DNA from 3 places in the Methylomonas defluvii genome. Region 3 is predicted to be linked to each of the others. Evidence: riboswitches for the same ligand, from Rfam matches in the RefSeq annotation. Region 3 holds a riboswitch; each other region holds the start of a gene.
What was found. Region 3 has a riboswitch for cobalamin ahead of QLH52_RS21960 (CbtB domain-containing protein). Riboswitches for the same ligand answer to the same signal wherever they lie in the genome.
Positions count from the first base shown of each region.

Region 1: it holds a riboswitch for cobalamin, as region 3 does, so the genes downstream of both, QLH52_RS01215 (ribonucleoside-diphosphate reductase subunit alpha) here and QLH52_RS21960 (CbtB domain-containing protein) in region 3, are expected to answer to the same signal.
Region 2: it holds a riboswitch for cobalamin, as region 3 does, so the genes downstream of both, QLH52_RS11400 (TonB-dependent receptor domain-containing protein) here and QLH52_RS21960 (CbtB domain-containing protein) in region 3, are expected to answer to the same signal.

Region 1 covers NZ_JAXARY010000001.1:254,837-259,952, reverse strand. The annotation lists gene QLH52_RS01215 (ribonucleoside-diphosphate reductase subunit alpha) at 1-1,746, opposite strand, end outside; cobalamin riboswitch at 1,859-2,076, opposite strand; gene QLH52_RS01210 (hypothetical protein) at 2,438-2,779, shown strand; gene QLH52_RS01205 (LysR family transcriptional regulator) at 2,830-3,714, opposite strand; gene metE (5-methyltetrahydropteroyltriglutamate--homocysteine S-methyltransferase) at 3,822-5,116, shown strand, end outside.
Region 2 covers NZ_JAXARY010000009.1:107,312-112,427, forward strand. The annotation lists gene QLH52_RS11395 (hypothetical protein) at 1-431, opposite strand, end outside; gene QLH52_RS11400 (TonB-dependent receptor domain-containing protein) at 451-2,274, opposite strand; cobalamin riboswitch at 2,394-2,611, opposite strand; gene fliW (flagellar assembly protein FliW) at 2,751-3,209, shown strand; gene panD (aspartate 1-decarboxylase) at 3,258-3,638, opposite strand; gene panC (pantoate--beta-alanine ligase) at 3,736-4,587, opposite strand; gene panB (3-methyl-2-oxobutanoate hydroxymethyltransferase) at 4,592-5,116, opposite strand, start outside.
Region 3 covers NZ_JAXARY010000029.1:11,919-17,034, reverse strand. The annotation lists gene QLH52_RS21970 (Tn3 family transposase) at 1-779, opposite strand, end outside; gene QLH52_RS21965 (recombinase family protein) at 932-1,537, shown strand; cobalamin riboswitch at 1,647-1,775, shown strand; gene QLH52_RS21960 (CbtB domain-containing protein) at 1,860-2,036, shown strand; gene QLH52_RS21955 (CbtA family protein) at 2,038-2,688, shown strand; gene QLH52_RS21950 (cobyrinic acid a,c-diamide synthase CobB) at 2,697-4,001, shown strand; gene cobM (precorrin-4 C(11)-methyltransferase) at 3,985-4,794, shown strand; gene QLH52_RS21940 (sirohydrochlorin chelatase) at 4,797-5,116, shown strand, end outside.

The sequences.
Region 1 (5,116 bases), on a different contig from region 3:
GTTCAGCGTGATTTCGGTGCACAGATTGGAGCTGTGAATCACCCCGGCATGCTGCTGCGGCGAACGCAGATTGCAGGCGTCCTTGAAGGTAATCCACGGATGGCCGGTTTCGAACAGCATGGTCAGCATCTTGCGCCAAAGCTGCACCGCGCCGATGCGCTTGCATAACTTGATCTCCCCGCGCACGGCCTTGGCTTCGTAAGCTTGATAAGCCTCGGCGAAGGCAGCGCCGTAAAGATCGTGCAAGTCCGGCACGTCGACCGGCGAAAACAAGGTCCAGTCGCCGTTACCTTGCACCCGCTGCATAAAAAGGTCCGATACCCAGGCGGCGGTGTTCATGTCATGCGTGCGGCGACGCTCGTCGCCGGTGTTTTTGCGCAGTTCCAGAAATTCTTCAAAATCCAGATGCCAGTTTTCCAGGTAGGCACAGACCGCTCCCTTGCGCTTGCCGCCCTGGTTGACCGCGACGGCGGTGTCGTTGACCACCTTTAAAAACGGAATTACCCCCTGGCTGTGGCCATTGGTGCCTTTGATCCGGCTGCCTAGCGCCCGCACCGGGGTCCAGTCGTTGCCCAGGCCGCCGGCGTATTTTTGCAACAGCGCGTTTTCCTTGATGCTTTGGTAAATGCCGTCGAGATCGTCGGATACCGTGGTCAGGTAGCACGACGACAGCTGGGAATGGCGGGTGCCGCTGTTGAACAAGGTCGGCGTTGAACACATAAAGTCGAAGCTCGATAGCAGTCGGTAAAATTCGATAGCGCGCGCTTCGCGGTCGACCTCATTCAACGCCAGTCCCATCGCCACCCGCATGAAAAAGCACTGCGGCAATTCGATGCGGCGGCCTTCGATATGTAGAAAGTAACGGTCGTACAGGGTTTGTAGGCCCAGATAATCGAATTGCAGATCGCGCTCAGCTAGCAGTGCTCCACCCAATCTTTCCAGATCGAACTCGGCCAGACGCGGGTCGAGTAACTCGGCGGCGACGCCGGCGGCGATGAAGTCGGCAAAGCAGCCGGCGTAACGTTCGCCCATGTTGGCTTGCGTCAAGGCCAAGCCGGTCGCTTCCAGGCGCAGATTGCTCAACAGCAAACGCGCGGCGACTTTGGTGTAGTTCGGTTCGGCTTCGATCAAGGTGCGCGCCGCTAACACCAAGGCCTGACGCACCGCCTCCAACGGCATCCCATCGTACAGATTGGTCAGAGTTTCGCTCCAGACCCGCTCGGCGTCGACGTCAACCAAATCCGCACAGACCTCGCGGCACAGCGCGATGAACGCGGCGCTATCCAGCAACCGGCGCTGGCCGTGATCGTCCACCTGCAAAACGGGTGTGGCATGGTCGATTGCTTGCTGGGCCGCGCGCTGCTCGGCGTGCTTTTCCCGATAGAGTACATAAGCGCGGGCCACGTCGTGGGCCCCGGAACGCATCAATGCCAGTTCCACTTGGTCCTGAATATCTTCGATATGTACAGTGCCGCCGCCCGGCAAACGTCGCGTCAATGCCTCGACCACACTGGCGGTAAGTTGCGCAACCTGATCGCGGATTCCGGATGAATTCACACTGTGTTGGCCTTCAACCGCCAGAAAGGCCTTGGTGATGGCGATGGCGATTTTTTCCGGCTGAAAGGCGACCACGGCACGATTGCGGCGAATGACTTCCAAGCCGCTATCCGTCGGATACGAAGAGGCGTGTTTAACGGGCTCGACAGGGTCGGGATAAAAGCTGGCGGGTTGAGGGGCGGTATCCATGTGTTTCTCCACGAAGGGAGCGGGGACATGAAGCAGCAACGGCAGGCGCATGATTGAGTGATCGTCCAATCGGCATCGCATGCCATCGTCCTCGGAGACACCCCGCTCCCGATTGATTAAAGTTTCGAGGGCAGGTCTCCTGGCTTTCGGGTCGCCGCTTAGGTTCGGCCTTCCCGGACTCGCGTCCAGTGGCACGGGGTGAACCTAAACTCGCCGATTACAGTTGCGGGGGCAGCTCCGGCTTTCCGGCGATCATGCGAAAAACGCAAAATCGCCGACCGGATTCCCTTTTAATCCCCTTCGGGGGGAACCGTCTTGGGTCGGTAGTTTAGGCAGGCATAGTGACTGTGTCAAGCCAGAATCACTATATGTAGTGATTTTATTGATTTAATTTAACTACATACTGTGCTCTCATAGATCGTTCAAGCAAAGCTCGACTTCCAGGCACACGCCGCCAAAACATTGGAACAACCACTGCCGCAAACAAATTCGCCAGTAAGTCGCTAAAACGTGTAATCAAACAAAAAAACCTTATTGTTTTCAGGTTTAATTCAGGTACTCCTGTTAATTTGTCAACGGTACGAGGAGCGATGCAGCAAACAATGTACCTACCGCAACCTCAGCGCTACTTACCGAAGCATCAAGCTCTTTTGTAGCCTGGGAAATTTCTTACCGAGTCAAATTAAAAGATATGAAACCGAAAAATTTTCTAACTGCAATTATTCTATTCTTTCTCTCACTCAGTGTTTTCGCTGCGGGATCCGCGATGAACGAGGACTTTTCCAATTTGATCGCGTTGTCCCAAAACGCAATTGAAGCGAGTAAGGCCAATGATTCGGCGGTATTTTTGGAAAAAGTCACTGCCGCTGTCGATGCTTACAAGGTTCAAGAAGAAGCGAGTAAGAGCTACTCGATTCACTTGCCGCGTGCCGGTAAACAACTTAAAGCTGCATTGAAAGCGGCCAAAGCCGGGAGCATTAGCGAAGGCGTGACCGACTTGGAAAACGCCATCGCCGAAATGGAAAAGAAATAAATCAGACCCATCAAATTCCGAAGCGCATCGATTAAACGATGCGCTTCGCCTCAACCCACCGCCTTAGCGGCATGTTCCACCAGCCAGCGTAAATACTCCAGCTCGGCATCCTCGTGTCGGCAAGCCAGATACATGGTCTTCGCTATGGGTAGACCGGCGAAACGCAAGCCGGTCAGACCGAGTTTGGCGGATTTGTCGGCCAGTAGCCATTCCGGCAGCAGGCAAACGCCACGGCCGGCGGCGGCCAGTTGCAGCATGATGTCGGTTTCCTCGACTTGAATATGGGCGGCGGGCTCGATGCCAGCCGGTTGCAGCACCTTGCGGAACATGTCCAGCCGCTCGCGGGCCACCGGGTAGGTCAACACGGTCTCGCCGCGCAGATCGGCCGGCGTTATTTCCGCTCGGCCGGCCAGCGGATGGCTATCGGGCACGATCAACACCAGTTGGAAATCGAACAGCGGCTGGTAGCTGAGCAGGCCGTTATCCACCGGGTCGGAGGTCAGCACGGCGTCCAGCTTGTATTGGCGGATGGCTTCGAACGATTCGAAGCGGTAGCGAGATGTGACTTCGACGGTCAAATCCGGCCACGCGCGCAGATAGGGTTGCAGAATGTTGCGAAACCACTCATAGCAGGCATGGCATTCGATGCCTATCGTCAATTTGCCGGTCTTGCCTTTGGCCAACTGCGCCAAATGGCTTTCCGCCGAATCGACGGTGGCGATCACCGATTCGGCCACCTCGGACAAATAACGCCCGGCCTGGCTCAATACCAGCGAGCGGCCCTGCTTGTACCACAGCGTGACGCCCAGGCGTTGTTCCAGGTTTTTGATTTGATGCGACAGCGCCGATTGGGTCAGATGCAGGGTTTCGGCGGCGGCGCTGAGGGTGCCGTGGCGTTTTAACGCCAGCAGGATGCGCAGGTGGATCAATTCCATATTGATGAATATCTCTCATGAGTTGATGAGGAATTATCGATTATCGTCATTCGTTTGTCTGTTTACAATGTTTTATGTGTCAAACATTCAACAGACGGTAGTTATTCATGACAAAAATTCACAATTTAGGCTTCCCCCGTATCGGCGCGAAGCGCGAGCTGAAATTTGCTTTAGAGTCGTACTGGAACGGCGAGTCCTCGCGTAACGAACTCGAGACGTTCGGTAAGCAGTTACGCCGGCGTCATTGGCAGGCGCAATCCGGACTGGATTGGGTACCGGTAGGCGACTTCGCTTTCTACGATCAGGTGCTGGACATGAGCTTCACGCTGGGTAATCTGCCCGAGCGGGTGCGGGACTTTCATGGCGATGCGCTGGACAACTACTTCCGCGTCGCCCGCGGCCGTTCGGCGCAATCCGCGCCCGAAGCGGCGGCGTGTTGTAGTGGGGTGGCTGCCGGTGAAATGACCAAGTGGTTCGACACCAACTACCATTACATTGTGCCCGAGTTCACCGCCGCCACCGAATTCAAGCTGGATGCGTCCCGCCTGCTGGAACAACTGGCGGAAGCCAAGGCCCAAGGCATCGCCGCCAAGCCGGTGATCATCGGCCCGGTCACCTATTTGTGGTTAGGCAAGGCCAAGGACGATTCCTACAAGCTCGCGCTGTTGCCTAAACTGCTGCCGGTTTACGCGGAATTGCTGGAAGCGCTGGCGAATGCAGGCGTTGAATGGGTGCAGATCGACGAACCGATTCTGGTCACCGAACTCGATGCTGTTTGGCAAAACGCCTTCCATACGGCCTACCAGCACTTAAGCGACTGCCAAGTAAAACTGTTGCTGGCGACCTATTTCGGCCAACTGGCGGAAAACCTGGGTCTCGCCGCCAATCTGCCGGTGGCCGGCCTGCATGTCGACGCCATCAACGGCCGCGATGATGTCGAAGCGCTGATCGCGCAGTGGCCTGCGGACAAAGTGTTATCGCTCGGCGTCATCAATGGCCGCAACATCTGGAAAACCGACCTCAACGCGGTGCTGGATAGTCTGGAACCGATTGCTCAACTACTGGGCGAACGCCTGTGGCTGGCACCGTCCTGCTCGCTGCTGCATGTGCCGGTCGATCTGGACAACGAGCAGAAACTTGACGCCGAAATCAAATCCTGGCTGGCCTTTGCCAAACAGAAGCTCGGCGAACTGCGCGTGCTGGCCACCGCGCTGAACCAAGGGCGTGATGCGGTCAAAGCCGAACTGGACGCCAACCGCGCCGCCATCGAAGCCCGCCGCAATTCGGCGCGTGTCAACAACCCGGCGGTTAAGGCGGCACTGGCCGACATCACCCCGCAACTGGGGCAGCGTAACAGCCCCTATGCCGAACGCGCGCTCAAACAAGCCGCGCTACTGAAACT
Region 2 (5,116 bases), on a different contig from region 3:
CCGTTGGGATAGCGTCCGGATAGCCAGTAAAAGCTGCCGTTGGAAAACAGAAACGCGATGGATGTAGCCGCTACTAGAGCCATCAGGCGTTGCGCGGCGGTGGCTATCGACAACCCAGTGAATTGTCGGCACCATTTGCCACCCAACCACATCGCGCCGTAAGAGCCGACCAGAAATACGTAGGCTTTGGAGACGCAAAAATCGCTGACACCAAGTTTAGTGATCGCCAAGTAATCAATCAGCACCGCTTCCGCCAGCAGTAAGGCGAACAAATAGCGTCCGCCCAGCCATAAGCCGGCGAAAAAAAACACCGCCAGCGAAGCGTCCGGCAACGCAAACGGCGTACCGAAATGGTGAAAGCGGGTGGCGGCCATCAGGGCCATCAACGCGACCGCGCCGGGTTTAACAGCCAAGGTTTGATTCAAACTCATAGGGTTCTCCAAAAAAGGTTTAGTAATTGTAATGGATAGAAAAATAGAAATTTCTACCGAAGCTGTTATAGGTGTTAACCGTTTGATAGCGTTTGTCGAACATATTATTCAGTTTGGCGCTTAACATCCAATTTTTGTCGATGCGATAAGCGGTACGCAGATCGGCGGTCATAAAGCTGCCCAGACGGACCCGGTTCGCGGCGTCGTCGAATCGTTCGCTCTGAGCCAGCACGGAGGCACCAATATCAATGTCACCGAACGAGCGCGAGACATCATAGGACAAGCTTTCCGTCACTCGACGCGGCAGGCGCAAATTAGTCTGCCTGTCCTTCGGTGTCATCAGGTTCATGCTTAGTTTGTTGTTCCAGCCGAAAATTGGCGCGGACACTTCGGCTTCTATGCCGTCTATCTGCGCCTTGCCGATATTTCTGGCGGTGGACGGCGTGCCGCTAAATACAATCAAATCCTCGATATTGGTGTGATAAGCGCGCAGTTCCCAGTTGGCCCAATCGTGATGGCCGGCAAAACCGGCTTCGAAGCTGGTGGACTTTTCCGGACGCAAGCCGGGGTTGCCGAAGCCTGGGAAGTATAACTGGTTAAAGGTCGGCGCCTTAAACGCATTGCCGAAACTGGCAAAAGCGCTGAGACCGTAATCCCAATTAAACCGCCAGCCGAAATTGCCGGTGACACTATCGCCGAAAGCCTGGTTTTCGTCCCACCGCAAGGAAGCGTTCAAAAAATGCTTGTCGAAAATCCGGCTGTGCAAATCAGCGAACACTCCGACATCGTAACGCGAGGTTTCGACATAGCGTGTGGTGCTGTCGACTTCGTCGAAGCGGTAATCGGCGCCCACTGTCAATTGGTGATCCTTATGCAAGGCCAGTTCGTTCAGCCAACTGGCGTTCCAGCGCGTGGTGTTGAAACGGCTGGTAAACCGACCGTTATGCCGAAACTGATCGGCATCGTCCATGCTTTGTCCCACCCGCAAAGTGGATTTCCATCTATCGCTGAAATTTGCGCTGGCTGTGGCTCCTAGTGTCTGATTGACAAACTCAGTGGTGCTACTGATGGAGTTGTCGATCTCGGTTTCGCCTTCGGCTCGCAGGAAAAATGCTTCCAGTTCCGCGCCGTTGTCGAAGCGGTAACCGGCTTTGGCATTCAGACTGGTGTTGTTATAGCCGTCGCGGTCCGGATTATAGCCGCTCGCGACGCTGACACCGCTCAGCGCATTGATGCCCTGGCTACCGAGTTGAGCGGCGCTCAAGCTATACCAAGCCTTGCCCCATTTACCGTTGACGGCCGCCGAGCCGTTATAGGTGTCGTATGAGCCGCCGCCGGCTTCCAGCGCAATGTTCGGCCGTTCACTGGTGCCGCCCTTGCGAGTAAATATCTGAATCACCCCGCCGATCGCTTCCGAGCCATAGAGGCTGGACTGCGGGCCTCGAGTGATTTCCACACGTTCGATTTGATCTATAGGAATAAACTGAAATGCGCTGGTGCCGGTGGTCACCGAGCCGGCCTTGATGCCGTCGATTAAAACTAGTACATGATCGGAGTTAGTGCCGCGCAGATAGAGATTGGTGTCCTTGCCGTAACCACCGCTTTGCACCATGTCCACACCCGGCGTGCCTTTTAGTAATTCGGGTAGGGTTCTGACCTGAAGTTTCTCGATGTCCTGACGATTATAAACCGTCATCGCCGTGGCTAATTCGTTCTGCCGAGTCTCGGTTCGGGTAGCCGTCACGACTGTTTCGGCAAGGTTGATAGCCTCATCGCTAGTCGCCGCCCACACTGTAAAAGGCGTACTCGCCAGCAATAAAGATCTGTATAGAATTGTTTGCATATTATCCTCTGCGCCCGCCGCGCATCCGGGTGAAAAAGGACAGAGGAAAAACGGAAAACGAAAAAGACGGAGGCAGGCTAGGCATGGACTCAGACCATTCCGTCAACAGCCCTCCGCTGTCTCGAATGATCTTCCGGGCCAGTCTCCGGGCTTATAAGTGGCTTGAGGCCTGATCTGCGACCTTCCCATGCAAAGCGCACAGTGGCAAAAACGCAGCTCTTTACTTATCTACCGTTGCGGGGGCAGCGCCGGCATGGGCGGTTAAAACCGCCGCACCGACTTCCTGTTTAAGCTTGGCCGAGAAAGCGGCGCAAACACCTGAAAGAAGCGCGCAATTTTAGGGAGTCGGGCATGATAAAGCAAGAGTGTCCGAGCGGGTCGCCCACAATCGGCATTGCAAATACCCCTTTCCGTGCTATACATTGGTGCATTGATTAATGCTGTTAACTTAGACTTCAACGAATACGGGCGGGATCATGGAAATTCAATCGAAATTGTTAGGCAACCAAGACATCAATCCGGACACTATCATCAATTTTCCGCGCGGCCTACCCGGTTTTGAAGATCAGACCCGCTTTAAATTATTTCATCAGGAAGGCAGCGAGATTGTCTATTGGCTGCAATCGGTCGATAACGCGGAGCTGACTTTTTCCGCGGCTCATCCGTCGCACTTCAACATCAATTATAACTTTACGGTAACCGACCCCGAAGAAGCGCTGCTGCAACTAGAGCCGGGCGACGAACTGGTGATATTAATTCTGCTACACAAAGACAACGAGCAGGATAATGGTAAGCCGACCATTAAAGGCTCGATCAAATCGCCAATCTTAATCAACGCCAACAAACGCATCGGCATGCAAAAAGTATTGGTGGCAATCGAACAAAGCATCACCCTGACCGAGAAGGTCAGTGAGATAGATGTATCTGAAGCTTAAAAAATGCAAACATCCACCGGCGATTGCGTTCGCCGGCGGATGTTTAAATCAGGCGGCCTGAACAGGAATGGAATGACTGGAATGGCTAATACGATTGTTGCCGTCGAAATACACCAAAGTCGGCTTGTAGTTCGTCAGTTCCTTCTCATCTAAGCTGGCGAACGCACAAACGATAATCAAATCGCCAGGGCACGCCAACCTTGCAGCTGCACCGTTAATCGAAAATACGCCGGAATCTTCTTCGGCGCGAATCGCATAGGTGGTAAAGCGTTGACCATTGTTAATATTGTAAATATGGATTTGCTCGTACTCCCTGATGCCGGAAAAATCCAAAATTTTACCGTCTATAGCACACGATCCTTCGTAATCCAGCTCGGAATGCGTTACCCGCGCACGGTGTAACTTAGCTTTAAGCATGTTTATGTTCATGGTAAACAAGGTCGAATACTAGGGCCGGCGATTATGCCTGAAATTGACTCTGCTATCAAATTTAAGCATTAGCTTTTAAAGGTAAAAACCAATGCAGTCAGTTGTTTATTGTAGAAAAATACAGGTTATCGATCAGGCGTGTAGTGCCCAGCTTGGCAGCAGCCAAAATCAGCAGATTAGCGTCGCAGGTGCTGGCCGGCAATAAATCCTTGCTACGGCAAATGCTGAAATAGTCGACGGCAAAACCGGCTTGCTGCAGATTTTGGCGCTGCCGTTCTGCCACGGCTGGATAATCGACATGTCCCGCTAAAATCTCGTCGCGTGCAGCGATCAAGGCTTGATAGAGCTTGGGCGCGTGCTGTCTTTGTTGGTCGGTCAGATAGCCGTTGCGGGAACTCATCGCCAAGCCATCGTCCTCCCTAACCGTTGCCACGCCCTGGACTGCAACGGGTATATTCAAATCGGCGACCATTTGCCGAATCAGCGTCAGTTGTTGAAAATCCTTCTCGCCCAACAACAACAGGTCGGGCTGGACCATGTTCAACAGCTTGCAAACAACCAAGGCTACGCCGTCAAAATGTCCGGGCCGGCTGGCCCCGCAATGCAGGGCCGACAAGCCGCTGACTGAAATGCCGGTTTGCGTGGCTTGCGGATACATTTCCGTCACCGCCGGCAAGAACAGTAAATCGGCGCCGTTTGCTATCAGCTTTTCCTGATCCTGCTGCTCGGTGCGCGGGTAACTGGCAAAATCTTCGTTTGGCCCAAATTGGGTGGGATTGACGAAAATACTGACCACCATTTTATCGGTCTGTTGCTTGGCCGTGCTAACCAGTTTGATATGCCCGGCATGCAGATTGCCCATGGTCGGCACGAAACCGACGCTATGGCCGGCTTGCCGCCATTGGCGGATGACTTCTCTCAAGGCGGCGACGCTGGTGACTATCTGCATAAGCTTAATAACTGTGTTCGGACGCTGGAAATTGCGCGGATTTAACCGCTTGATGATAGTGGCGCACCGCCTCTTCTATGCTGGAGGCGTCGGCCATAAAGTCTTTAGAAAAGCGCGGCCGCTTGCCGGTGCTGATATTCAACATATCGTACAGCACCAACACCTGGCCATCGCAATCAACACCAGCGCCGATGCCGATAGTCGGAATACTCAGCCGCTGACTTATTTCGGCGGCTAGTTGCGCAGGTACGCATTCCAGTACTAAAAGGCTTGCTCCCGCTTGCTCGATTTTTTCCGCATCCGCCAAAATTTGTTTGGCTTGCTGTTCTTCACGACCCTGCACTTTATAACCGCCTAAGCGATTTACGGATTGCGGTAACAGACCTAGATGGCCGCAGACCGGAATGCCTTGATCCACCAGAAAGCGAATGACGTCGAGCTTGGCGCCTTCCAGCTTGACCATTTGCGCGCCACCCAACTGCATCAAGCTTGCCGCATTCAGCAATGCCTGCTCCGGTGTAGCGTAACT
Region 3 (5,116 bases):
TAGTATTTTATACTCTCATTGGACAGGCCGGCAGTACCCAGAAAGCTTTGCCCGAATTCATACAGCGGCTGAAAAAATTTGCGGCGGTCAACCTCCTGGCGTAACTCGCGGTAACTGAAATCCTTAGGCTCGTGTTTGAGTAGGCTGATGCGATACATGCCTTCCTCGGACTCAAGCAAGGCTTCGAGCTGCTTGTCGACATCCGGCGTCACGGCTTTTTTCAGTAAGTCCGTAATCCGCCGACGTTCGCCTGTCACTACTCGGCTCACCATGTCCTGTAGATAAGTGTAGCCAGGAGCAATTAGGCGTTGGTTCGTAAGGTATTGTAAGGTTTCGCGTAGGATGTAAATCGGCTGTGTCGACAGCATGGCGACCCGCTGCGCTTTCTGTTCCAGTGCCGCCTTGGCCTCGCCGTCGCATAGGCGATAGTCGAATAACTGGAGGATGATCTGTTGCTGTTCGAGCCGGGTCGGCTTGGAAAGGGTTTTGATCTTATCTAATGCCTGGTCGGGGAAATACCGCTGGAGAATATAGTGTAGGTCGTCGAGCACGGCCTCCCGCCCGTAAACAAAAAACTGTTGCTTGGCCTTGAAATACCCGATTTGAAGGATTAAGTGGACTGCCGATGAGCGGGCATAAACGGCGTCGACAGCTTTCTGTTCAATCACGCTTAAATCGAAGAAGAGACTGCGGTCGTGATCGCTGAAACGAGGCAACCCGTATAGATCATCGATTTCACTTTTCGTCAGGATAGACAGGCGGCGCGAATTGACGTTCATTCGGCGCCGCTTTTCGGCGAGTGCAGAAAGTACACTTTTTGCACCCTACGTTCACCGATCCTTTCCAATTTCAATTCCTTTAATTTTGAGTGCAGAAACCTTTGCCAAAATCATAATGCATTTAACTGTGCTATGTGTTAACTTTTTGCACTATGCAAACCAATACTACCTCTACCACCACGCCACTTCATCGAATCGGCTATGCCCGAGTCAGCAGTATCGGCCAAAATCTGGATTCTCAAATTGATGCGCTGCAAAAAGCGGGGTGCGGCAAAATATTTTCCGACAAGATGACCGGCTCGCACATGGATCGACCTGGCTGGGATCAGCTTTTAGAATATGCTCGCCCTGGCGATACCTTGGTTGTCAGCGAATTAAGCCGCATGACGCGCTCTTTGATGGATTTACTGACAACGGCAAAGGTGCTGGAACAGCGGCAAATTAATTTAGTGTCATTGCGCGAAAATATCGATACCACCACGGCGACTGGCCGTTGTTTCTTGTCGATGATGGGCGCTATTCACCAAATGGAGCGGGAACTTCGCGCAGAGCGGGCGGCAGCGGGACGTTCATCCGCTAAAGCGCGGGGCAAAACGGGTGGAAGACCTAAAACTGACCCAGAAAAATTGGAGAATGCCAGAATCCTCTATGAAAACTCGGACAAAACTGCCGCCGAGGTTTGTGAGATTACCGGCGTAGGGAGACGAAAATTCTTCTCCTACGTGGCCGAGAAACGGAATGGCTCTGGTAAAACGTAAAATTGCATTTGAATTGGGGCTGACAAATGCACGAATTCTAGAGTGCCAATTGTTCTCTCGGGGGCTTCGGTGGATTGATCCAAATTAGCTCGGTCAAACTTAATCGAGTATAATTACTCTAGGTCTAGGTTCCCGCTTTGGCGGGTGAAACTGGAAGTCGGTTCAAGGCCGACGCTGCCCCCGCAACGGTAGGTGATTCGTCACGAGCCCGGAGACAGGCCTGAAACTTTAGCAACAGTCGCGGAGGGCGAGCTGTCAAATCGGTTTTTTTGGTTTGCCGTTCCCGCTGTTTTTCCGTCCACCTCATTCGGAACAGCCAACCATGAAAACGCTCACTGCCTCAACTGCCATCGTTTCCTCCAAACTCCTGCCCGGCCTGAGTGCCATTGTATTGGGCCTGAGCGTCGTTTTGGGTCTGGGTTTCTTGCAGGACGCCAATAACACACTGCACAACGCCGTCCACGACGGCCGTCATAGCGCAGCCTTTCCTTGCCATTGACATGGCGGATTTTCGCAAACTGGTCGCAGTCTCGCTGCTGGCCGGCGTATTGGGCGGCTTGTTGCTCAGCGTATTGCAACATTATCAAACCCTGCCGTTGATTTTGGCCGCCGAACAGTTCGAAACGCCATCGGCCGAACAGGCGCATGACTGGCAGCCGAGCTATGGCTGGCAGCGTAACGGCTTTACCTGGCTGTTCAACAGCCTGACCGGCTTCGGCTTTGCCTTGTTGATCAGTGCCGCCATGTACTGGCGCGATCAACGCGGCTATCTGTATGGGCTGGGCTGGGGTTTGGCCGGTTACTGGGTGTTTTTTGTCGCGCCGTCATTGGGACTGCCGCCAGAACTGCCCGGTACCGACAGCGCCGAGTTGCATAGCCGTCAGGCCTGGTGGCTGTTTACCGCAGCGGTGACGGCAGGAGGTTTGTTTGGCCTGTTTTTGAGCAGACAGCGCTGGCTGCAAATCGGTGGCGTCGGTTTGCTGGTATTACCGCATATCATCGGAGCGCCCCATCCGGAAGTTGCCCACGCCTTGGCTCCCGAAGCATTACAACAGCAATTCGTCATTGGTACGGCCATCAACAACGCCGTTTTCTGGCTGGCGTTGGGTGCTTTATCGGGCATGGCGTTACGCAAAGTGACATTTTCATGATGCAGACCATGGCAACGCACCATTGCCCGGCAATGTTGATTAGCGCCCCCGCCTCCGGCCAAGGCAAAACCACCATCACCGCAGCCCTGACCTACTACCATCGCCAACAAAACCGCAAGGTGCGAGTGTTCAAGACCGGGCCGGATTTTATCGATCCGCAAATCCTGAGCTTTGCTTGCGGACACCCCGTTTATCAGCTGGATTTATGGATGATGGGCGAAGCGCATTGCTGCGAGCTGCTGTATCAAGCGGCAGCCGATGCCGACGTCATTCTGATCGAAGGCGTGATGGGCTTGTTCGACGGTGACAGCAGCAGCGCCGATTTGGCGCAAACACTCGACGTGCCGGTGGCGGCGGTCATCGATGCCGGCGGCATGGCGCAAACCTTTGCCGCCGTGGCTTATGGTTTGGCCCACTACCGGGCTGATTTGCCGTTTGCCGGTGTCATTGCCAACAAAGTGGGCAGCCCTGGCCATGCCAAATTGCTGTTAGAGGCCTTGCCGGAAAACCTGCCTTTGCTGGCGGCAATGGCGAAAGACGATGGCGTAGGCTTGCCGTCCCGGCACTTGGGCTTGTTGCAGGCCGACGAAATCGGCGACCTCGATCTGCGCCTGGCGCGCGCTGCCGATTTGCTCAATAGCCTGGCGCTGTGCCGATTGCCGGAACCTGTTGCCTTCGCGCCGATCACGGCCTCACCGCCGCCACGTTTACTGGCCGGTAAACGTATCGCCGTGGCTCGCGATGCCGCGTTTTCCTTTATTTATCAGGCCAATCTGGATTGTTTGCTTGCGATGGGTGCCGAGCTGGCGTTTTTCTCGCCGCTGACCGATAGCGCATTGCCGGAGGCCGACAGCATCTATTTGCCCGGCGGCTACCCGGAACTGCACCTGCAAACATTGGCGGACAATGTTGCCATGAAACAAGTCTTGCAGGCGCATCATCAAGCCGGCAAGCCGATTTACGCCGAATGCGGCGGTTTTTTATATTTGCTGGAGCGATTGACCGACCATGATGGCCATTGCGCCAATATGGCCGGCCTGTTACCCGGCAGCGCGCAGATGCAGAAACGGCTGGTGAATCTGGGCATGCACAGCTTGCAGCTGGAACAAGGCGAAATTCGCGGTCACAGCTTTCATCATTCGCAACTGACAACGACTATGCAGCCATTCACGATGTCCAACCCGCAACGCCAGCGTAGCCATAGCGAAAACTTTTTCCGGGTCGGTTCGTTGCAGGCATCTTATCTGCACCTTTTTATTTTCCGTTCAATCCGCAGGTTGCGGCTGGGTTTTTTCTATGAACACGCAGCCTGATCCGGCGAAAGTCTGGTTCGTCGGCGCCGGCCCCGGCGACCCGGATTTGATCACCGTCAAAGGCCGAGACTTGATCGCCAAGGCAGATGCCATTTTATTCGCCGGCTCGTTGGTACAGGCCGCCGCGACCCAATGGGCGCCCAGCACTTGCGTGATCAAAGACTCCAAAGACATGACCCTGGAGCAGATTACCGACTGGCTGATCGAACAAGCCGGGCCGGGCAAAACCGTGATTCGCCTGCAAACCGGCGATCCGGGTTTGTACGGCGCCTTGATCGAAATGGTGCAACGGCTGGATGCAGCCCAGATTGCCGTCGAAGTGGTGCCAGGCGTGTCCTCCGCATTTGCCGCGATGGCCTGCGCTGTGGAAAGCCTGACCTTGCCCGAAGTGACGCAAACCGTGATTCTGACCCGGGTCGAAGGCCGCACGCCGATGCCGGACGGCGAATCCTTGCAGGAACTGGCCAGCCATCACACCACGCTGTGCCTGTTTTTATCGATTACCTTGCTGCCCACCATCGAGCGCGAATTGAAAGCCGCTGGTTGGGCGGATGATGCCCCGGTATTGGTGGTGCACAAAGCCAGTTGGCCGGACGAGCAGCAAATCATTCGCGGCACACTGGCCGATATCCGCGAACGCTGCCGGGCCGCCAAAATCAACAGCCAGGCCATGATTGTGGTCAGCCCCACTCTGGGCGCGCGGCAGTGGCCTACGTTAAAAAAATCCAAACTCTACGATGCCGGTTTTACCCATCGCTTCCGCCGTGCCGAGCGGCCAACTTCTCAGGAATAAGCATGACAACCACCGTCCTTCTGGTTGGCCACGGTTCACGTAATCAGGCCGGTAACGATGAAATTCAGCAATTTCAGCAACAATGGCAAGCCCAACACCCCGACTGGCGCATAGAGTTGTGCTATATCGAACTGGCCGATGTACTGTTGCCGGAGGGTTTGAGCCGCGCCGCGCAGGACTCCGAGCGGGTGATTGTGGTGCCATTGATCATCAGCGCCGCTGGCCATGTGAAGATGGAGATTCCCGAGCATATCGAAGCAGCCCGCGCGAAATTCCCAGGCGTCGAATTCATCTACGCACCGCATCTGGGCAGCAACGAAAC